DNA from 4 places in the Evansella cellulosilytica DSM 2522 genome. Region 4 is predicted to be linked to each of the others. Evidence: predicted binding sites of a transcription regulator. Region 4 holds the regulator's gene; each other region holds the start of a gene.
The links. The regulator Rex, encoded in region 4, represses fermentation and respiration genes when NADH is low (regulators of the CRP and FNR family bind a similar motif). The targets are predictions, from matches to a motif close to TTGTGAAATATTTCACAA.

Region 1 (5,762 bases), 1.8 Mb from region 4:
CTCTATAGTTACTGCGGTGGCTCCAAGCATTGCTTAAAGGTTGACCCAAAAGGTGAAAATCAACCTTTGAGTCAACCTCTTCATTACTATTTAATCCCTTTATATGCTTTACGATAAATTTCTGCCAATTCAGTTACAAGTGGTAGCTTCGGATTTGCAGTAGTACATTGATCTTCAAAAGCACGATCTGCTAAATAATCAACTTTAGCTTCGAATTCTTCTTTTGAAACACCGCAAGCCTCTACGCTCATTGGAATTTCAAGTCGTTTTGCTAATTTTATAACTGCATCAATTAGGCTCTCAACACCCTCTTCTGTCGTTTTAGCTGGTAAGCCTAAGATTCTCGCAATCTCCGCATACCTCTCATCTGCTTTAAAGTGAGAATATTTTGGGAATGCAGTAAATTTCGTTGGCTTCGTTGCATTGTAACGAATAACATGTGGCATTAATATCGTATTAGAGCGGCCATGGGCGATATGGAACTCAGCCCCTAATTTATGCGCTAAACTATGATTAATTCCTAAGAATGCATTTGCAAAAGCCATTCCTGCTATTGTAGATGCATTATGAACTTTTTCTCTCGCTAACTCATTGTTTCCATTATCATATGCTTGTGGTAAATATTCAAAGATTAATTGAATTGCTTTAATTGCTAAGCCATCAGTATAATCGTTTGCCATGACAGATACATAAGCTTCTAATGCATGAGTTAATACGTCCATTCCAGTGTCAGCTGTAACTACTTTCGGAACTGATTTCACATACGTTGGGTCAATAATCGCGACATCAGGTGTTAATTCATAGTCAGCTAACGGATATTTTGTCCCTGAAGATTTATCTGTAATTACAGAGAATGAGGTTACTTCTGAACCTGTACCTGATGTTGTTGGTATGGCAATAAATTGTGCTTTTCTTCCAAGTTTAGGGTACTTAAATACACGCTTACGAATATCAAGGAATTTTTGTTTTAAACCATGGAACTCTACTTCTGGATATTCATAGAACAACCACATACCTTTTGCTGCATCCATTGGTGATCCTCCACCAAGAGCAATAATGGCATCAGGTTGGAACTTGTGCATCATCTCTGCCCCTGCCATAACAGTTTCGATAGATGGATCCGGCTCTACATCAGAAAAAACTTGATATTGTACTTTGTCTTGACGTTTGTTCAAGTAATAAGCAATTTTATCGACATAACCCATTTTCACCATAATAGGGTCAGTGATAATCAGTACTCTAGAGATGTCAGGCATTTTTTCTAAATACTGTGTTGAATTCTTCTCAAAATACACTTTTGGTGGAATTTTAAACCATTGCATATTATTTTTTCTCTTTCCTATCTTTTTATAGTTTACTAAATTAAGTGTTCCTACATTTTGTGAAACTGAATTCCTTCCGTAAGAGCCGCACCCAAGTGTTAATGATGGTAAATAACCGTTATAAATATCTCCGATTGCACCTTGTGATGATGGGCTATTTGTTATAATTCTTCCAGCTCTCATTCTAATACCATATTGCTTCATAATTTCTTCATCATTCGTATGAATAACAGCAGAATGTCCTAATCCACCTAACTCTAGCATTTCGTTAGCACGCTTGAAACCTTCCTCAGTACTATTGACTTTATAGCAAGCTAAAACTGGGCTAAGTTTTTCTCTTGAAAGAGGGTGTTCCATTCCTACAGCTTTAAGTTCTGCTATTAATATTTTTGTATCGTCTGCCACTTCAAAACCAGCCATTTTTGCAATAGTTGCGGCTGATTTACCAACAATATCACCATTGATTGCACAATATGTGCCAGGTGCAGCATTACTACCAGGGAAAACTAATTCTTCAAGCTTTTTAATTTCATCTTTTGTAAGGAAATGACATTTATTACTGATTAACTCTTGTTTTGCTTCATTATAAATTTCTCTATCAATGATCACAGCTTGTTCAGAGGCACAAATCATTCCATTATCAAAAGTTTTAGATAGAATAAGATCATTAATTGCTTGCTTCACAGTTGCAGTTTTCTCAATATAACAAGGGACATTTCCAGGTCCAACTCCTAATGCTGGTTTTCCTGTACTATATGCTGATTTAACCATTCCTGCACCACCGGTTGCTAATACTACTGCAACACCTGGATGGTTCATTAATTGCTGTGTAGCTTCAATAGATGGTAGGTGAATATATTGAATACAATTTTTCGGTGCACCAGCTTTAACAGCAGCTTCGTACAATACATCTGCAGCTTTAGCACTACACTTCTGTGCAGAAGGGTGGAATGCAAATATAATTGGGTTTCTTGTTTTAATCGAAATGAGTATTTTGAACATTGTTGTAGAAGTAGGATTTGTAACAGGAGTAACTCCAGCTACTACACCAACTGGTTCAGCTACTTCAATAATTTCTTCATGTTCATTTTCAGAAATAATGCCAACCGTCTTGTTATATTTAATTGCATTGTGAATATATTCGGTAGCAAATATATTTTTTATGATTTTGTCTTCATATACTCCTCTTTTTGTCTCTTCAACAGCCATTTTTGCTAAAGGCATATGTTGATCTAACCCAGCAAGTGCCATCTCTTTTACGATGACATCTACTTTTTCTTGATCAAAATGCAAAAATTCTTCATGCGCACTTTTAGCATTGGCTACTAAATCATTAATCATCTTTGTAACATCGTTCACTTTTTTAACTTCTCTCTCTTCAACAGCCATAATTATTACCTCCAATTAAATATTTGTGAAACATTTCACATAAATTCATTAAACTATATTAGGATAACTTCATTACCACTCACGCGAGTTGTTTCATGGAGTAATAATTTTCCTTTATCCCTTTACAACTCAATTATATTACATTTTATGTGATAATGTTTGACATATTTGTGAAGTTCTTCACATTTCGTTTTGATACCGTTTTCATTGTGACAGCTTTGTTAACAACCTTTCTAAAGTTTATATTTAATAAATATATTTATTTATAATGTAATTATATACCAACATTTCCACTATAGATATATAGATTAATGTCTAAAATGTTGCAAAAATAAGACAATTATTGCCACTTTTTGTTCTATAACATATACGAACAGTTATATTCCAAGCTTCATCCTTTGTCTATTTTTTTAGTTAATATAAAATAACTGACTTCTTCTCACTTAATATAGATTTTAAAGAAATACTTATTCAATAGAAAAGAATCACGATTTCATAAATAGACAATTTAAATATAAATGAAAGCAGCCTCACACATATGTGAGGCTGCAAGATTTTTTTATAATTGATGTTATAGAAAAATAGTAAATGTCTATTACATTTCATCTATGTTGATGATTTATCGCTTCAGGATGCTCACTTGGCGTGGGATCCTAAGCTTATGTTATTCCTTCAGGCGGCTCGCATCTTTCGTTTAAATCAAACTTCATTAGACCCTACAATTTAAAAATCAGTTTATTCACTTACAATCCGATCTAAAATCGATGTATCAACAAAACCATCAAGGTTTGGATCTACGTCCATAAACTGTAATTCATAGGATGCGGTAGCCCATGCTTGTAGTGCATCTCCATGAGTTTCTGTTGTCACAGCCATACGGTCCCAAGCTTTTTCTAAAACATGTTCAGGCAGACGACTTTGTGTTAAATCAAAAATTAAATCGTTAACTGTCTTTAAAGTATCTTCCGTGTTTTCGTGTGCATAATCCACTGCTCGCTTATGCGCTCTTAGAGCCTGTTCTACTACTTCAGGGTTATTTTCTAAATATTCACTCGTAGTAACGATAACAACACTTGCTAATTCTTCTCCTAAAAACACTTCATTCCATTCTACTACAACATTTGCATTATGTTCTTCTACAAGTAATGTACCCCATGGCTCTGGTGCTGCAGCTGCATCAATCTCACCTTGTTCAAACATTCCAACCATCGTTGCAGGATTAATACGAGATTGGTGCTCAACAGTCCCACCAAGTCGGTTTGATACAAGTCCAATTTCATTAAGCATAATTTCTAATTGTACGTTATGCGTACAACCGTTACCCGGTGTACAAAATGATTTTCCATCAAAGTCTTCAAGATCATAAATACCAGAATCTTCTCTAGAAACAATTAATGTTGCTCCGTTTGCCGCAGCACCAATAACTACTACGTCTCCTCCAGATAAAAAGTAATTAATCGCAGGCCCTGGCCCTACGTATCCTAAATCAATTCCTCCAGTGTCCAATGCATCTATAAAATCATTCCCATTTGGAAAGTTTTGAAAATCTACATTGTAATCTGTAATTTCTTCTGCGAAATAACCTTTTTCTTTTCCGATAATTCCAGCAGCATGATCTAAGTTAGGAAAGTAACCAATTGTAACATCCCCATTTTTATCTCCTGATGCCCCACTATTTCCATTATCACTTTGCCCACATGCAGTTATAAATAATAAAGTAAGAATACTAAACAATAAAACTCGTAATTTTTTCATGTTGCTCCCCCTTAAAAATAATGTTTCATATTACATTTACATTTATGCTTTTGATAGTCCCCAACGGGATAATACACGTTTTTCAATTTTACTGAAGAAGAAATATTCTACAATTAGTCCAATTACGGAAATGATAATCATAATTGATACAACTAAGTCCATATTATAAAAATCTCTTGCATCCATTAATGTTCTTCCTAATCCACCTCTTCCAATTAATTCAGCTGCCATTAATGCGCGCCAACCAAACGCCCATGCTAACCGGGCTCCTGTTAATGCAGACGGTATCGATGCTGGGATCATTACTTTCCATATGACCTCAGTACGGTTATAACCCATCGTTTTTGCAGCTCTAATTAAAATTGGTTGGACATTTTTTATTCCCATTCGAACATTCATTGTCATAGCCCAAGTACCACCAAGTACAACGATAAAAATAATTGCTCCAGTGTTAGCTCCAAAAATAACAAAAGAAATTGGGAGCCATACGATACTCGGAACTGATTGAAGTGCAATGACCAATGTTCCAATTGTTTCATCAGCTAATTTTGAAATACCTATTAAAATACCGAGGCATAGCCCAATCATAACAGCTAAAATAAATCCAATAGAGATTCTTTGCAAACTCTCTATAAGTGCAACTCTTAAAATACCGGTTTCAAAGAATCCAATGTAGAGTTGTTGTACCGCACCAATTGGCGATGGAAATAATGTCGTTGTTCTAAATTCTAATTGTAAATTTAATCTATATATGGTCTCCCAGATTACGATCAGTGCCGTAAAGAAGAGAAGCCTTCTTACTATTGAAGTCATCACCCATTTCCTCCCTCATTACTTTCTCTATCTCTCCACCAAGAATAGACATAATATCCTCTTCTAATTGAGTGAATTCTGGAGAGGACGGAATTCGTGGTCGCGGAAGATCAACAGGATAAATTTTTCTAATACCACCTGGACGTGTTCCCATTAAAACAATTCGATCAGATAACATAATTGCTTCGCGAATATTATGTGTCACAAATATGATCGTTTTTTTCGTTTCTTCCCATATAAATTGTAGCTCTCTATGAAGCATTGATCTCGTCTGTTCATCTAGCGCACCGAACGGTTCATCCATTAATAATATATTTGGGTCCATGGCCAATGCTCTCGCTATCGATACCCGTTGTTTCATCCCTCCTGATAATTCATGAGGGAAAGAATCTATAAACTTGCTTAAATGTACTAACTTTAAGTATTTCTTTGCATGATCTTTTGCCTCTGATTTACTCATTTTTTTTCGCAAAGGAAATGCAA
Region 2 (5,762 bases), 120 kb from region 4:
GTCTAGATCATACATTTTCACATAGCTTCATAAGAAGAAACAATTTATGAAGAAAAGGGTGATAGCGAATGTCGTTAACCTCTACAAATGTCACTGTTTTAGATTTTGATCATACTTATTTATCGCAAAAAACGTTACTGCAGCCTCACTATCAATGGCTCGATTTTTCAAAAATACATGGTACACAAGGCTACTGTAACTTAGACACGCTTGAACGCATCCGCAATAAGTTAATACAAAACCACAAAAACAGCATCACTTTCTTAGGCAATGGTAACTATCATTACATTAGTTATTTATTAATCGAAAGAATTAAACAGCCGTTTACACTTATATTGTTTGACAATCATACAGACACGATTAAATCTTCTATTACTCCTTACATATCTTGCGGTTCATGGCTACTACACGCTGTTGAATCATTGCCTTCACTTCAACACGTGATCATTGTAGGTACTCGTGCTGATCTTGATAAGTCCATTCCTAATCATATAAGAAATAAAGTAACCATGATCTCAAATCATCATCCAAAAATAAATTGCGCGAGTGATCTTGCTAAAATTCTTTTTTCTCTTATTAAAACTGAGGCAGCATATATAAGCATTGATAAGGATGTTTTAGACGAAAGTGATGCATATACAAATTGGGATCACGGAATAATGCGTTTATCAGTACTAAACGAAGTCCTTGATACCCTTTATCGGCTTGTTTCTATTATCGGAGTTGATATATGCGGAGAATATCGTTTAGACTTTTCTCAGGTTTATACTCAAAAAGCTCAACAGGCAACGTTTATTAACGAAAAGGCTAATGAACAAATTTTGAAGGTAGTTAATCAGTTTTCAAAACGTATACAAGAAAAGACTAAAAACGAGCTTAGTAAAGCTCGTTTTTAGTCTTTTCTTAGAAGTGGTGAAGAAATGATGCCACATCTCTTTAAAGTAGTAGTGAGTGCCTCTTCTCGCTACTACGCGTGGCATCATTTCCACCGCCAAATTTATACTTTCTTATCTTTCAAGCAAAAAGCCAGTTATCCTCGTAACGGATAACTGGCAACCTATGAATCTACTATACCGATTGTTCATAAGAATAACCACTTTCTTGTAGCTCCTTCATTAAAACTGGCATCGCTCTATGTAAAGTAGACTTCACTTTCCCCTCTGACCATGTTAATTTTTCACTCGTCTCTTTTATGCTACATTCATTTATTCGCCTCGTAACGATTACTTCTCTATAAGAAGGCTTCATGTTTTCTAGAGCATTGTACAATATATGCACACTCTCATTTCTCTCTACAATTTCTTCAGGAAGGAGTCTTGTATCTATCGTATTCATGATTTCATCTTCTATTTGAGGTAATGGTCTTCTTTTCCTTAAATAATCGATCGTTACATTATGAGCAATACTATATAACCACGTTTTTGGATTGCTCTTTTCTTCAAATGATTCAAAGTATCTAAAAGCTTTTATAAAAGTTTCCTGTGTTAAATCCTCAGCCTGGTGGTAGTCACGAAGCATCCTATATATATATTTTGAAATAGCAACACCGTACTCTTCATGCCACTTCGTAATTTCTACATTTCTATCCGCTGATATCAAATTCATCCACCACCATTCCACTTATCATGTTGTCTTATACACTAATGTACCATTACTTTTGTACCATGTGTACTAGTCTAAATAGTACACTTATTATCATATGAAAACCTACAATATTTGTCAATGTAATTTAGAAAATATTTCCTTTATCTTTTTTTGAAGGATTAATAATAATCGTATCACGACAAATTTCAAATAATGAAAAATTAATAAAGCTTTATAATTAGTAATAGAGGGTTGACTCAAAAGGTAAAAAATCGACCTTTTGAGTCAACCCCTTCCTTTATTGCTCTAACTAAACGAGCAATGAAAATTGCAATCCATCCTTACCAACGATGCGCCTTTGCGTTACTTCGCAGGATAATGTTTGTTTGAGTCATTTCAGTATGACCGTTCACCTGCGATTTTGAGCGTTTATATCGTGTCCAGTTGTGGTGAAATTTCTGAGAATTTTGATCTAATTGATCTCTATAACTCATTACTTATCACCTCTTCGGTAGGATATCTTGCATGATATTCAACAGAATATCTTTTTTAATTTAACCATTTAAACCCGAACTTATCACATTCAAAAACAATCAAAATCTTCCTGTATGGTCATTTATGGATTGGATAAAAATAAGCATAAATTATAGCATTTTTACCTTGAGTATTAGTATTTCTCGAATCCTCCTTACTCATATACATGACATTATTAAGAAAATCCCCCATTCCCAAACAATATTTTTGACATTTTTGTTCAAACATTGCTCACACAATCACAAAAAATGAGTGAAAACCCCTATAATCATATGTCACAATAATTATTACTATAGACACAGTGTTAAATAATGCGCAAAGTATGCAATGATATTTACATTTATTTATTTCTTTTTTTAAGGAGGAGACATCAATGATAGAATACGATCCGGTCATATATAGTCGGATTTTAACTGCATTAACATTAGGTTTTCACGTCATTTTTGCTACGATCGGTGTTGGTATTCCACTTATGATTGCTATTGCAGAGTGGATGGGAATTAGACGAAATGATCCTCATTATACTCTTATGGCAAGAAGATGGGCTAGAGGCTTTGTTATTACCGTAGCAATTGGGGTTGTTACTGGTACTGCTATCGGTTTACAGCTCACTTTATTATGGCCTAGTTTTATGCAAGCTGCTGGACATACTATCGGTTTACCAATGTTCATGGAGACCTTTGCATTTTTCTTTGAAGCTATCTTTCTTGGAATCTATTTATATACTTGGGACAGATTTAAAAGTAAATGGAAGCATTTTTTACTCGTCATCCCGATTGTCATTGGTGCAACAGCCAGTGCATTCTTTATTACAAGTGTCAATTCGTTTATGAATGTACCTCAAGGCTTTAACATCGTTGACGGTGTTTTAACGGATGTTAGTCCACTTGCTGCCATGTTTAATCCTGCAACTCCTACTAAAATAGCACACGTAATTATTACATGTTATTTAACTTCTGCATTTATTTTAGGAGCGATTGCAGCCTACCATATCATTAAAGGTAATGCACATGTTTATCATAAAAAGGCGTTACACTTAACAATGGTTTCAGCATTCGTTTTCGCTATCGGTACTGCTTTAATTGGAGATCTTTCAGGTAAATACTTGCATGAATATCAACCAGAAAAGCTTGCTGCTGCAGAGTGGCACTTTGAGACAGAGGCTGAGGCACCACTAATATTAGGTGGAATTCTCACGGAAGATAACGAAGTGAAGTATGCACTAGAAATTCCATACGCTTTGAGTATTCTTGCCGGTGGTTCTCCAGATACAGTCGTTGTTGGACTAAATGACTTTGACGAAGAATATTTACCACCTCTCTGGGTTCATTATGCGTTTGATTTAATGGTGTTTATTGGCATCTATTTAGCTGCTGTTTCGGCTATATTCGTATTCATTAATTGGACGAAAAAATGGAATGCCTTTACTAAACCATTACTTTGGGCAGTTGTTGCCGGTGGTCCACTATCGATGATAGCTATCGAAGCTGGATGGTTCTTTACAGAGGTTGGGCGTCAGCCTTGGATCTTAAATGGTGTCATGACCGTTTCAGAAGGTGCTACGACTTCACAGCACGTCGATATACTTCTTTATGTATTCGTCGTTCTTTATGCGATACTCGGTGTTACTTGTGTAGTAGTGTTACGTCGTATGTTTAAAACAAATCCTGTCGAACGTGAGCTTGAGAAAAGAGGAATCTCTCATACAGGCAGTCGCATAGCAAAATAAGTAGAAAGGAAGTGAGACGATGGATTACGAGATTATAGGTATTACGGTCCTTTGGACATTTCTTTATGGCTATTTAATCGTAGCGTCGATTGATTTCGGCGCTGGGTTCTTTAGCTACTATACAAAAATTACGAAGAAAAACCATATTACACACAACATTATTCAGCGTTATTTATCTCCTGTTTGGGAAGTGACAAACGTATTTTTAGTATTCTTCTTTATCGGTATTGTCGGTTTTTTCCCAAGCACTGCTTATTATTATGGAACCGCACTTTTGATTCCGGGAAGTGTAGCAATCATACTAATAGCTATTAGAGGTTCATACTATGCCTTTGCAACCTACGGAGCTAAAGATAGCAATTTCTACTCGTTTCTTTACGGTGCGACTGGCCTTTTAATTCCCGCTTCTTTATCTACTGTGTTAACGATTTCCGAAGGTGGATATGTTAGTGTCGAGGATGGAAAGGTTCAGCTCCTATATGGTGAGTTGTTTACGAGCCTTTACTCTTGGGGCGTAGTTATTTTAGCCATTGTCAGTGTGCTATTTATATCAGCAAGCTTTTTAACGTACTATGCATCAAGAGCAAAAGACTTAGATGCACTCGAATTATTGCGTAAATACGCACTCGTCTGGGCATTTCCAGCGATCATTATGGGAGTTGTTGTATTCTTCCTACTAGGTAATCAAAACCCAGAGCATTATCAAAATATGCTAGACATTTGGTGGGTATTTGCCGTTTCCTTTATTAATTTTGCAATTGCCACTTACTTGATTTGGAAACGTAAAAATTACGGTACTGCTTTTATACTCGTGATGCTTCAATACTTCACGGCATTTTACGGCTATGGGATTTCACATTTTCCATACTTACTGTACCCGTACTTGACTATCTACGATGGATTTACGAATGAAACGATGGCTATTGCATTAATCATTGCTTTTATAGCTGGATTGCTTTTATTAATTCCGTCGCTTTACCTGCTCATGAGGTTATTCTTATTTGATGCCGACTACGTTAAAGGAAAAAAATAGATTCAGATTATGCTAATTTGTTAATGTCAATTAAAGGAGGAGAACTTATCAATGGATATGACTACATTTTTAATCATGGTTGCTCCACCACTTTTATTAGTTGCCTGTGTCGTTCTCGTTTTTGTCTGGGCAACTTTCGCAAAAGAACCCGCTTTCGTAAGAGAAGCTCAAGAGCAAGCTGAATTACAAGAAGATACAAATGAAGCTTCTAGTTCTTGATGTGATGTGTTTAGGTAAAAGAACGTGAAGTGTTTTGAAAAGCTGTTGAGGAAATTTCTCTCAACAGCTTTTTTCGGTTATTTTTTGACATCCACACTTTTTTGAGTGGGGAGAAGGCTCGTCTTATTTTATTTTGTTGTGTTTTGGTAGCATTGATTATGTTTGATGTTAGCTATTTGTTTCGGTTTGGTTTGGATTTGGTTTGTATCTGGTTTGGATTTGGTTTGGATTTGGTTTGTCGGTTGTCAGTTGTCGGTGCAATCACTTAAACACATCTTATGCTGAGCTTGGAAATTTTTTTGTGGTGTTGGCTTCGTATGATGACCTTTATTTTGGTTAATTAGCTTTTTCGGGTGGCATTGCACTCGTATGACACATCTTATTTTGACGATTCGACTTTTTCGCGTGGCATTGCTCCTCTATGACACATCTTATTTTGACGACTCGACTTTTTCGCGTGGCATTGCACTCGTATGACACATCTTATCTTGACGATTCGACTTTTTCGCGTGGCATTGCTCCTCTATGACACATCTTATTTTGACGACTCGACTTTTTCGCGTGGCATTGCACTCGTATGACACATCTTATCTTCGTGACTCGGTTTTCTCGCGTGTCATTGCACTCGTATGACACATCTTATTTTGACAACTCGACTTTTTC
Region 3 (5,762 bases), 1.9 Mb from region 4:
CTCTTCGAGTGACAACATTAAAGTCGGGGTATCGAAGCACATCCTATTTATTGGAACAATATTTTTTATGTTGGAGTACAGCATTTTATAATACGGGAATGGATTAACTAAGAAAGGATGATCGCCTTCAAATAAAGATTTAATAGGAACAATTTTTTCTGATACCCATTCCTTCATGTAAAGCTCAATTGTCCAAGGTGAATTTTCGGCTTCTGGTTCGTGAATAAGTAAGACGACCTGAAATGGATCATCCGTTTTACCATTCCACTTTTTAAGGCAGAGTGGATACAAATGTTGTGATAGTGTATAACACTTTAATGGTATTTGTAATGATTTCGTCCATGTTGTCATTGCTTCATTTGTTTCAGTAGAGAGTAAATCATCCACGTACGGTTTGACATGTGATTCATAAAGTGAAGTAGAACACATCATGTATTGAATAAACGAATGGATAAACTGCTTCCAATCTTCCTCTTGCATTCTTTTAATTTTTAAACCAGTTTCCCCTCGTTCAACCATGTATGGAAATAGGGGGGGATTGCTTTGTGAGACACTTTTGTCAATAGACCAGTTTGCATCTCTCGTCGGTATTACTTTCCGGGTATTTGCTAATTCTTCGACATTCATCAGGTGCTCTATTAAGTAGGTGGAGCATTCGTCTAATAAGACATTTTGATTTTTATATAATTTAAATAGTGCACTAACTTTGTTTAAGGGAAACCATATCCCTGCATAGCTTGTTTTTTCATCGTTTTTTGTTACTGAAAAATCTTTTATACTATAAGCTAACCCATAAAATGAATCTGGGTCATTCGCAAATAATTTTTGCTTTAACATTAATGTATGATCATCTTTATTTTGTTTATTGTATAGCAACAAGCCTAGTGTAGGCTCATTTATTAAGAGCAAAGTTAATTCGTTATTAAGTTTAAACACGTGAAGTTAGCTCCTTTTGAAAGGATGTAAATCGTTCGTATTTATCTTGTAATAGAGAAATAAAGGTCTCGAAATACACTTCATTTTGTTGTTGACTATAGATTAAGCGAAGCTTTTCGATATACATAATTGCCTCATGATAATGCTTTCTAGTTCTCTTTTCGATTAGCCGCTCAATAAAATGGTGAACAAGCGAAAGGTAATATTCCTCCATTTTCTCTTCTAATAGCTGTAAAAAATCTTTTTCTTCAGGTGTTAGCATTAATGGATCTGAAGTGGCTCGAAACAGCTCTTCATAGCCATCGGAAAGGTGAGAATGAAAGTATAGTAAACGGAAATATACTCTTCTCACGTGAGGATGGTGCACTTGTTTGAACAATTTATTAGAAGCTAAATGAGCTAGTTTCTCCTGAGATTCATCATCCAATGTCGTGTAATACGTTTTATATTTAGGGAAATGTGGCCTTACAATCCAATCTTTAAGCCAATCTTCCATTGTTTGTGTAACACTATTTCTATCTTTGTAATGATGATGAACAGCTAAATTGTTTAAAGTATCATTGAGTAGTTCAAAAAAAGGTTCGTTTTTCATCGCACTTGCTTTTATTGTTGGTAGAATTTCATCAAGTAGCTGTTGAAGAAGCTCATCCATTTTTCTTTTACGTAACGAAAAGAGACCACTATCAATCATATTTAATCTCACTTGAAGATAGCTATATAGAATAATAACAATGTAGTGTTCATTTTCTAGATCGATTACTTTGATGTGTTCTTCACTTATATTTTTCAGCCATTTATAAAATAATGCAGTGCCTTGTTTTTGGTGAAAAATAATCTTTGCATAGTTCTCCCACTCTACATGTAATTGGTTGTATAAGTAATTACACAACTCATCCTTTGAATATTTACAAATCATTCAAATACTCCTCCAAAACGACTACTTTGTCACCATTGTACTAGTGGAATAGAAGAAGGACAATCTAAAAAAAATGATTGTATTATATAAAATATTTCTTCTTTTTTATTTACTAAAAACATACGATATCAATAAGAAAGAAGAAAGGAGCGTGGTCATGAAGGAGAGCTGTTTCCAGGCTGAGTTCCAGGATGTGTTTATTGAATTACCACGACCAGCTTTAAAATCCTTTATTCATAAATTGCTCCAGGCACAATTTCGAATTTCTTGGCGTCACGAAAATAAAGATGTTGAATTAGTGATTAAGTCAAAAGAAGGGGAAGTCACGATCCCTATAAAACGCCCAAATGAGCATTTAACGGTAATTCAATTACACGAATTAAGCATATGTATGGAAGACTTAGCCATCTTACTAGAAGAATTAATTACAGAAACGAAAGGAAGAGCGATAGTAAAAACGGCTAGTGGTGGTTGGATTTATGTGAGTTGCTTTGACAAAGGTAAAATCGTTTCTGTTATGAAAATAGGTGGAGGTGAGAAGGCTGAGATGGGGTCATACCGGACTATTAATAAAAACCGGAATCCAATGGAGGAAATAGACCCAGAAGTAAAAGAATATATGCTTACAGCCGAAATCGATTATTTACTTATGGAACTAGTAGAAGCTTTAGAAAATGAAGATGGAAATGAAGTGCAAACGATAAAAAAAGAATTACGCTATCTCTCTGAAGAAAGGGAGAAATTAAAACACTATGTTAAACGTACTGCATCGAGAAATTGAGTTTCAATGTTACAAGCTAGTATATTCGCCATCTCAATAGCTACCTTTTATAGGAAGCTAAGGGATGGCTTTTTTAATTTGGCTCTTATCGTTTAGATTGTTGTTATAGAAAATATATGATTTTCTTATAATAGGGTTGTCTTTGAAATCCGACTTCATGAAATGGTATGATGTTGTTATCGATAATAAGGAGGAATGACGAATGTCAATTGAAGTGAGAGCAGAACCAACACCGAATCCAAATGCAATGAAATTTACAGCAACTGAGGTTTTATTTGAAGGATCAGGGAGTGCTTCATTCAAAAAAGGTGACTCACCAGATCATGCATTAGCTAAAGCTTTGCTTGAAATTGATGGTGTAGATAACATTTTTGGATATCAAGACTTTGTAACTGTAAATAAGGAAGCAGATGTTGAGTGGGATGCACTTCTTCCAAAGATAGAAGAGGCTTTTAATAAAATTTAGGCTTAATTGTACATGAATGCGAGGGGGACTCAAAAGGGTAGTTTATACCTATTGAGTCCCCCTTCTCCTTTTAATGAAGCCACTGAAAAATATAGAGCAGCTTTTTTAAGCGCCTTCCTTTTACTAGCTTAGGGACATCCTCAATAATTCAGTTCCCCCCTTGAAAATTTCCTTCTCAAACATTTCCCATTATCACTTTGCGAACATTTTATGAACAACAGTTATTTATTATGTGAAAGTCTTGTGAAGTGTGCGTAAAATCACGCCTTATAACGTTTAAAAAGGATATTATAAAGTTAATATTAAATGTAAGGAAGGAGAATCTTAATGACAGAATTCCATGGTTGCCTTCATTCAGGAATTATAAAGCCAGAAGTATACTGTGAAGCAATACAACAGCTATTAGAAGAGCATACCGTATTAAGAAAGGAAATGACTAATTTTTATTATCTTGCTTCGCAATTGGCTTATGAGCCAAAACGGAAAGATAGACATGAGTTATTAAAAAACTTGGCTAATCAAATAGAGACATTCCATAAAAATATAGTCGCTCACTCAATAAAAGAGGGCAGCTATTTGTTTGATGTTGTCGCAAAATATATTGGTAGGGAAGACGGGCCAATAGAAGTGATGGAGAAGGAGCATCAAATAGTGAAGCGCCATCTTAATCAGTTTTTAAAAAAGTACCCTAATATTAACGGTAACATCCCCGAGGATATAAGAGAGCTAACTTCTCACATTGCTGCAGTATTCCACACGTTAACAGATCACATTTTGAAGGAAGAAGAAGTCCTTTTTCCACTGGCGGAAGAATTATTAAGTGATGCTGAAAAAAATATGTTAGAAGATAGATTTAAAGAAATAAAGGTATATTGAAGGACATAAGCTGAATGGGCTTATGTTTTTTTCTTGACAAAAGAATGACCTAAAGGAGTAGAATATAAGCAGACTTTTTTCAGATAAAAGAGAAGGGGCTGTACATATTGGAAAGTATCTCAACATTTAACTCAGAGGCCTCCACATGGAGAAAAGGCATGGTGGATGGGTTACCTATCGCGATTGGTTACATGCCAGTTGCCATTACATTTGGTTTACTCGCTAGCACTACGGGACTAACAGTATTAGACTCATTGTTCATGAGTATGATTGTTTTTGCAGGTGCATCACAATATATGGCACTAACGATGATTGCGTTAGGTTCAGGTGCTATTGAAATTATAATGGCGACATTTATTGTAAACTTTCGGCATTTATTGATGAGTGCTTCAATAAATGAAAAAGCAGAAAAATCTCCAAAACTCCTTCGCGCTATCTATGCGTTTGGACTTACTGATGAAGTGTTTGCTGTTGCTTCAACTAAGGAGACACCTGTAAAGTCAAATTATATATTGTGTATAGCATTTATGGCCTATTCTAGCTGGGTAAGCTTTACTGTCGTTGGTTACTATGCAGGTGAGATTTTACCATCGACGCTTCAAGAGAGTATGGCAATTGCCTTATACGCATTATTCATCGCATTACTAGTGCCATCAATAAAAACAGGTGGAAAAACCGTCATCATGTTAGCTATATTAGGTGCATTATTCCATGGTATTTTTCAATTTTGGCTATCAACAGGTTGGGCGATTATGTTTGGAACGATCGTGGCAGTCGTTGTATTCGAGCTAATTGAAATGTCGGTAAAGAAGGAGGTAGTCAAAGAGTGAGTACTCCTTTTTTCTGGATGATTGTTGGAATGGGCATAGTTACTTACATCCCAAGGTTACTTCCACTAATTATGTTACAAACCGAAAATTGGCCAAAGTGGTCAAAAAGAATGCTTTCAAGGGTTCCGTATGCGGTTTTAGGTGCCTTAATTTTCCCCGGAATATTAACAGTAAATGAAAATTTTTATTACGGTATTATCGGCGGTTTAATTGCCATTGCATTAGCTTACTTAAAAATGCCACTAATTATTGTCGTTGCTGGTGCAATTAGTTCATTAGCTTTTATTTCTTATATTTTTTAGGTTGGAAGCATTTTGTGATATTTAAAAGAGGTACTGGTTGACTAAAAAGGTAGAAACTTTGTCTTTTGGGTCAGCCCTTTAATCTATAACCAGAGTAGCCTTTTACAAAAGCTATGTTAAACTTTGTTGTTGATTTTCGCTTCAGGACGCTCGCTTGTCTCTTCCTCTTCCAGTTTCGCTTTGAAGATGCATCCGTCGAGACAGCTCGTAGCGTATTCAAGATGTTATGCTCGGTGCGGCGGGCATTGCACCCTGCGGGATCTTCAGCTCACAACCTGTCTCTTCCTCTTCATGCAACGCTCTGGAGTTGTATCCGTCGATACAACGCGAAGCTTAATCGTGATGTAATGCTCGCCGCTGGCGTCTCGCGCCTTTCATGAGAATGAACAATTGTCTTTAACAGAGCTTTTAAAAAAATCTGTAACGATTCTAACCTCCGCTTCGACGGGTGATAGTCTAATCCAGAACTGGCGGTTACCCTGGTGTTTCCCACTTCAAAGAGCTTGCAACAATAGTTAAATGACGGTTAGTTCAAATATGTCTGCCATATCGTTTTGAAACTATGTCATAAAACCCTAAGGCATTATACAGTTTTTTTGTTGCAATGTTATTGATGCCTGTTTCAAGCTCTATTCCTCTATAACCTTCTTGCTCA
Region 4 (5,762 bases):
TTTATTAGGTACTGCAGTCTTCATTACTTTTACTATAGGATTCTTTGTCATCCTAGCATTAACCGTGACGGCAAATCGTGATGAGGAATTCACTAGAAACAAAGCCGACATTCCAGACACTATTTTGTGGTCTTTTCTAGGTATTTTCATGGTATACATCGCACAAATTGTTGCAGGGCTTATTCAAATGTATGTATTCGGAATAGAACCTGGTTCAGAGAACACAGAACAGCTTGTTGGGTTTGCAACAGCTGTACCTTTACTAATCATCGTATTTTCAGTTTTTGTTCCAATCATGGAGGAAATTGTATTTAGGAAGATCATTTTTGGAAGCTTATTTAAGCGATATGGATTTTGGATTGCAGCATTATTAAGTGGTGTCATTTTCGCAATCGTACACATGGACTTTAAGCATCTTCTCGTATACTTATTAGGTGGTATTGTATTAGCCTATCTCTACGTGAAAACAAAGCGAATTATTGTGCCAATTATTGCTCATGTCGGAATTAATTCATTCGTGATGATCGTCCAAGTAATTTTTGGGGAACAAATTCAAAACTACCTTGATAGGGTGGAAAACATGCAGGTAATCTTTTATTTATTTGGAGGACTTTTTTAAATGAAAAATAATTCGGCTCGTTTTTTCGGTTATTTTTACTTTTTTATTGCTACTGCATTTGTTTACTTTGCCATACAGCAGCATAACCGTTCCGAAGGATGGGATATTTGGACGCTACTTCTCATTGCTTTAGCGGCAATTGATTATATGATTTCCTTCCGTTACTTCGGTGCTGCTAATAAAGAAAGAAGAAAAAAACAGTAAAAGTTGCTAATTCGTCAAAAAAATTGGTGTCCACGGTGTACAAATTTCGACATCATCATGTAGAATAGAAGTATATATTCTATAAATATCATTTCACTCACACAATGAACCCAACATCAAGAACATACGATGTTGGGTTTTCTGTATTTTAACGACACTCATTTGTAAACGTTTTCATCTTTATATATTAAACATTCATATTCCCCTAATTGTTTTCCTTTTTCAGTTCTAAAAGTGAACTGGCTTGAAGTATAGATAGATAAGACCTACTTTTTATAAAGGAGGTGAGACTATGCCAATGTGGTTTACTGTTACACTCGTTATCGCCATCGTCCTACTTTTTGTATACTCCATTTTCTACAAGAAAAAGAAGAGTCAAACTCTCAAAGCTGAATCAGCTGCAAACAACAAAATATGCAAAACATGTCAGACTAGCATACCGCAAGAGCATGACAAATCTTTATGTCCTAACTGTAAAACGATATTGACGTAACTCAGTCTTATTGTATGTTTATGCTATTAAAGATGTTTCATGATAATGTTTTTAATTTACGTTTGTAAGCACCAATAAGATTTTTCCTTAAAACGAGGTTGACTCACTGGGTAAGATACCCCTTTTGAGTCAACCTTCCTTTGTTTTGTCATGATAATAAAGCTATTTTACGTTCTTCAATAACCGCTCCTGTTTTTGCAAGGGCACTGAAAAAGTGGCGTTCCTTCACTTTTTCAGTGCCCTTAAGCAATGTGCGTAGCCGTCGCAATCGTTTAAAAGCCTGATAGGAGTGGGTTTATCCTATCAGGCGAGCGACGAGCATAGCCATTGCAATACAAATAGAAGGCACTGAAAAAGTGGCGTTCTTTCACTTTTTCAGTGCCCTTAGGCAATGTGCGTAGCCGTCGCAATCGTTTAAAAGCCTGATAGGAATGGGTTTATCCTATCAGGCGAGCGACGAGCATAGCCATTGCAATACAAATAGAAGGCACTGAAAAAGTGAAAAACTTGCTGTTTCGTTGCATTAATATTAATACAGCTCATTATAGGGAAAGGGAAAGTTGATGAGACCGGAGCAAGCGAGTTTACTGTCTCTTCCTCTACGAGTATATGCTTTGGAGCGTATCCGTCGAGACAACTCGAAGCATAAGGCGACGAAGTAACGCTCGTTCCTGTGGGATCGAAGGCAGGGGTGAGACCCCGCAGACCGCAGGTCGAGGAGGCTCACCAGCCGCCCACGGAAAGCGAGTTTGCACAGGTCTCATCAACTTCTATATTCAAACAACCTTATATTTATTAGTCTACCCTTTGAATTTAAGTACTTTTTCAGTGGTCCTTTTGCTGCTTTTTATGTTCTTTCCCAAGTAATATCCCAATTGGTATAGATATTAAGGAAAGTATAGCGATAATGATAAACCCTTCATTAATTGCTTGTAAGCTCGATTGTTCAAGTGATGTCCCATTTAGTGCAGTAAGCTGTCCTCTTCTAACCTCGAAATATACGGATATGAAAACGATCCCTAACGAAGAGCTCATTTGGCGAAGCACATTATTCATTGCCGACCCTCTCGTAATTAGCTGTTCTGGAATAGCATTCATACCTGCTGTTGTAGATGGCATTGTGCTTAATCCCATCCCTATTCCTCTTACACCATTTAGGACGAAAATAACCCATAATGCCGTTTCTAAGCTTAAAAATCCATATAAAAAGGTAGGTATTGTCGTCAAAATAAGGCCTGTCGTTACTACAAGTGCGGGGCCTTTTTTATCTAACATCCTTCCACCAATGCTCATAAAAATACCGGAAAGTAATGCTCCTGGCAATAACGACAATCCTGTCATAATCGCACCGTAACCATATACATTTTGCACTAACAATGGTACGAGAAAAATACCAGCAAACAAGCTAATACTACTGATACTTCCAATCCAAACGCTATACGTGTATGCACGTACTTTAAAAATCGATAAATCGAGAAGTGGCTGTTCTTTTCTGTTTTCTATGCGGATAAAAAGGAATAACGATAATAGTCCGAAAACAATAAGAGCAATATTCAATACGTTTGTTAAATGTCCAATCTCCGACACTCTTCCTAATGCAAGTAAAATCGCACCTACACCGAGCGTGACAGCAACGAATCCCGACAAATCAAACGTAAGTCCATTGACCTTTTTCGTTTGTTTTAAATACAAATATGAAAAGATAAGACCTAATAATCCAGTAGGAATGTTACAAAGGAAGAGCCATTGCCACGATCCCATTTCGATAATAAATCCACCTAGTGTCGGTCCAATTGTTGGCGCCATCATTGCAGCAATACCATAAATCCCTGTCGCAAGTCCACGTTCTTTCCTCGGAAAAACTTCAAAAATAAGCGCCATCGATGTTGGCATCATTAATCCGCCACCTATTCCTTGAAGACCACGGAATAAAATGAGAGAGGATAGATCCCACGAAAAAGCTCCTAAAATGGATCCAAGAATAAAGATGAACAAGCCAGCCATATATAGCTGCTTTTTCCCAAACTTATCACCTAAATATCCCGTAACTGGCATCGTAATACCCATTGTAACCATAAAAATCGTAATAACCCATCCAGTCGCAACGGCATCCCCACCGAACACATTCATTAAATGGGGAACTGCTGGATTTAACATACTGTTATTTAAAATAATTGTAAAAGTCCCTAATAAAACTGTAATAACTACGAGCCATTTATGTGGTACTTTGCTCAACAACATCACCTGCTTGCTAAAACTTTTTCGAAACTCGAAACATTACTATTACTATACCACGATAGCCGATGATTGCCTACATGCCTATTTAACGAAAAATAGCATCCCCTTGTATGAGGGCAACATTACTGCCTCAAGAACTCCAATAAATAAAATTAAGGTGTGTTAAAGGCTTACTAACCTTTAAACACACCTGTAAGTACTTTGTATGTAGAACTCTTCTGAAGAAAAGGGTAATATTCTCATTTACATTGGATAATGCTTTAAAAAGTAAACTAATGATTGTAGTTCTACTGATAAATCAATATGATGAATACGAACGTTTTCCGGAACGGATAGTCTTGCTGGTGTAAAGTTTAAAATTCCTTTAATCCCTGCTTTTACTAATTGGTCTGCAATTGGCTGTGCTGCATTAGCAGGAACAGTTAAAATAGCAACTTCAATTTCACCTTGAATCAGCTCTTCAATATTATTTAAATGATGAATGCTAACGTTTCCAATTTCTTGTCCCACTTTGTTTTCGTCTACGTCAAATGCCATTTCAATTCTCATGTTGTTACTTTTGGAAAAATTATAGTTTAATAGTGCAGTTCCTAAATTACCTACTCCTACTAAAATGACCTTTGTCACTTCATCTTGATCAAGCGTCTTACGAAAAAAAGTCAATAAGTAGTTAACATTATACCCATAGCCCTTTTTCCCTAATGCACCGAAATAGGAAAAATCACGTCTGATTGTTGCTGAGTCTACCTTTACTGCTTCACTTAACTCAGAGGACGATACACGATGTTTTCCAGAAGATTGCAGGCTCTCTAAAAATCGATAATAAAGCGGTAGACGTTTTGCTGTTGCTTGCGGTATTTTGGCTTGTTCAATATCCACACTATTCCCTCCTAGCATGATGGTTGCTCCAAAAGAATATAGATCTCTTTTGAAGTCCCATTTCATTTAATATATATTTGTATTTATTATTGCTATCTTTTAAAGTCGCCGTTCTTCCCACCTGTTTTTTCAAGCAAGTAATTTTCTCCTATTATCATTCCTTTGTCAACTGCTTTGCACATGTCGTAAATCGTTAAAGCCGTTGCTGACACGGCTGTTAGCGCTTCCATTTCAACACCTGTGCTTCCTTTTGTCTTTACACTTGCTTCGATATGTAACGTGTATTCACTTTCACTAGTTTCCCAATCAAAATGTATGTTAACTCCCGACAAAGATAAAGGGTGACACATAGGTATCCATTGTGATGTGTTTTTTGCAGCCATAATACCTGCTACTTGAGCAACAGCTAAAACATCTCCTTTTTTCATTGTCCCTTGTTGAATGCCATCGTATATTTCTTTATTTACTTGGATGCTTCCTTTTGCAACAGCTGTTCGCACTGTTTCTCCTTTATCGGAGATGTCGACCATTTTGGCTCTCCCTTGTTCATTAAAATGCGTGAACGAACTCAAGGCTTCTACCCCCTTTACTAACACTATTGTACACTTTTCTTCACAAACTACACAACCACTTTCATTTAAGTTGCTTCATATGTGTTTATTCATGTACACTTATTTTGTGAAATGTATGGATTTAGACAGTGAGGATGAAAAAGATGATCTTATTACAATGTGTACAATTGTCAAAATCCTTCGGAGCAGAGAGAATTTTATCAAATGTAAAGCTTGAGGTACAAAGCCGTGAACGTGTAGCATTAGTCGGTCGTAATGGTGCCGGTAAATCTACACTTCTAAAAATTATTGCTGGTGACCTCTCATTTGACTCTGGAGATTTAATCATACCTAAAAACGTTTCAATCGGTTACCTTGCACAGGATAGTGGGTTAAACACCGATCGTTCCATTTGGGAAGAGATGAACACTGTATTTGTTCATTTAAAACAAATGGAGAAACAGCTAAGAAAACTAGAAGAAAAAATGAGTAATCCGAATCAAAGTGACTATGAAAAAGTTTTATCAGATTATGATCAATTACAGCAAGATTTCAAAGATGCAGGTGGCTATCAATACGAAGCAGATATACGTGGTATATTATCTGGCTTAAATTTTGCTCACTTTGACTATAACACGACTGTAAACACTTTAAGTGGCGGCCAAAAAACGCGACTAGCTCTTGGAAAGCTCCTCCTATCAAAGCCTGATCTATTAATTTTAGATGAGCCGACAAACCACTTAGATATAGAAACTCTTACATGGCTTGAAAATTATTT

Region 1: a site for Rex is predicted at 2,735-2,752, ahead of adhE (bifunctional acetaldehyde-CoA/alcohol dehydrogenase). Genes of this name have one in related genera too.
Region 2: a site for Rex is predicted at 2,420-2,437, ahead of BCELL_RS01400 (cytochrome ubiquinol oxidase subunit I). Genes of this name have one in related genera too.
Region 3: a site for Rex is predicted at 3,272-3,289, ahead of BCELL_RS21710 (hemerythrin domain-containing protein). Genes of this name have one in related genera too.

Annotation. Positions count from the first base shown of each region.
Region 1 is NC_014829.1:2,162,363-2,168,124, reverse strand. Features, by position in the region: gene adhE (bifunctional acetaldehyde-CoA/alcohol dehydrogenase) at 87-2,711, opposite strand; gene BCELL_RS09885 (aliphatic sulfonate ABC transporter substrate-binding protein) at 3,447-4,466, opposite strand; gene BCELL_RS09880 (ABC transporter permease) at 4,509-5,279, opposite strand; gene BCELL_RS09875 (ABC transporter ATP-binding protein) at 5,212-5,762, opposite strand, start outside.
Region 2 is NC_014829.1:276,045-281,806, reverse strand. Features, by position in the region: gene BCELL_RS01410 (arginase family protein) at 69-896, shown strand; gene BCELL_RS01405 (RNA polymerase sigma factor) at 1,069-1,605, opposite strand; gene BCELL_RS21925 (YpzG family protein) at 1,926-2,078, opposite strand; gene BCELL_RS01400 (cytochrome ubiquinol oxidase subunit I) at 2,492-3,847, shown strand; gene BCELL_RS01395 (cytochrome d ubiquinol oxidase subunit II) at 3,867-4,880, shown strand; gene cydS (cytochrome bd oxidase small subunit CydS family protein) at 4,932-5,099, shown strand.
Region 3 is NC_014829.1:3,137,971-3,143,732, reverse strand. Features, by position in the region: gene BCELL_RS14630 (DEAD/DEAH box helicase) at 1-936, opposite strand, end outside; gene BCELL_RS14625 (hypothetical protein) at 929-1,852, opposite strand; gene BCELL_RS14620 (hypothetical protein) at 2,010-2,633, shown strand; gene BCELL_RS14615 (NifU N-terminal domain-containing protein) at 2,836-3,099, shown strand; gene BCELL_RS21710 (hemerythrin domain-containing protein) at 3,427-3,975, shown strand; gene BCELL_RS14605 (AzlC family ABC transporter permease) at 4,083-4,805, shown strand; gene BCELL_RS14600 (AzlD domain-containing protein) at 4,802-5,107, shown strand; gene BCELL_RS14595 (GNAT family N-acetyltransferase) at 5,639-5,762, opposite strand, start outside.
Region 4 is NC_014829.1:392,539-398,300, reverse strand. Features, by position in the region: gene BCELL_RS02000 (CPBP family intramembrane glutamic endopeptidase) at 1-619, shown strand, start outside; gene BCELL_RS01995 (YdiK family protein) at 620-823, shown strand; gene BCELL_RS01990 (hypothetical protein) at 1,116-1,316, shown strand; gene BCELL_RS01985 (MDR family MFS transporter) at 2,142-3,551, opposite strand; gene BCELL_RS01980 (redox-sensing transcriptional repressor Rex) at 3,798-4,433, opposite strand; gene moaC (cyclic pyranopterin monophosphate synthase MoaC) at 4,526-5,005, opposite strand; gene BCELL_RS01970 (ABC-F family ATP-binding cassette domain-containing protein) at 5,149-5,762, shown strand, end outside.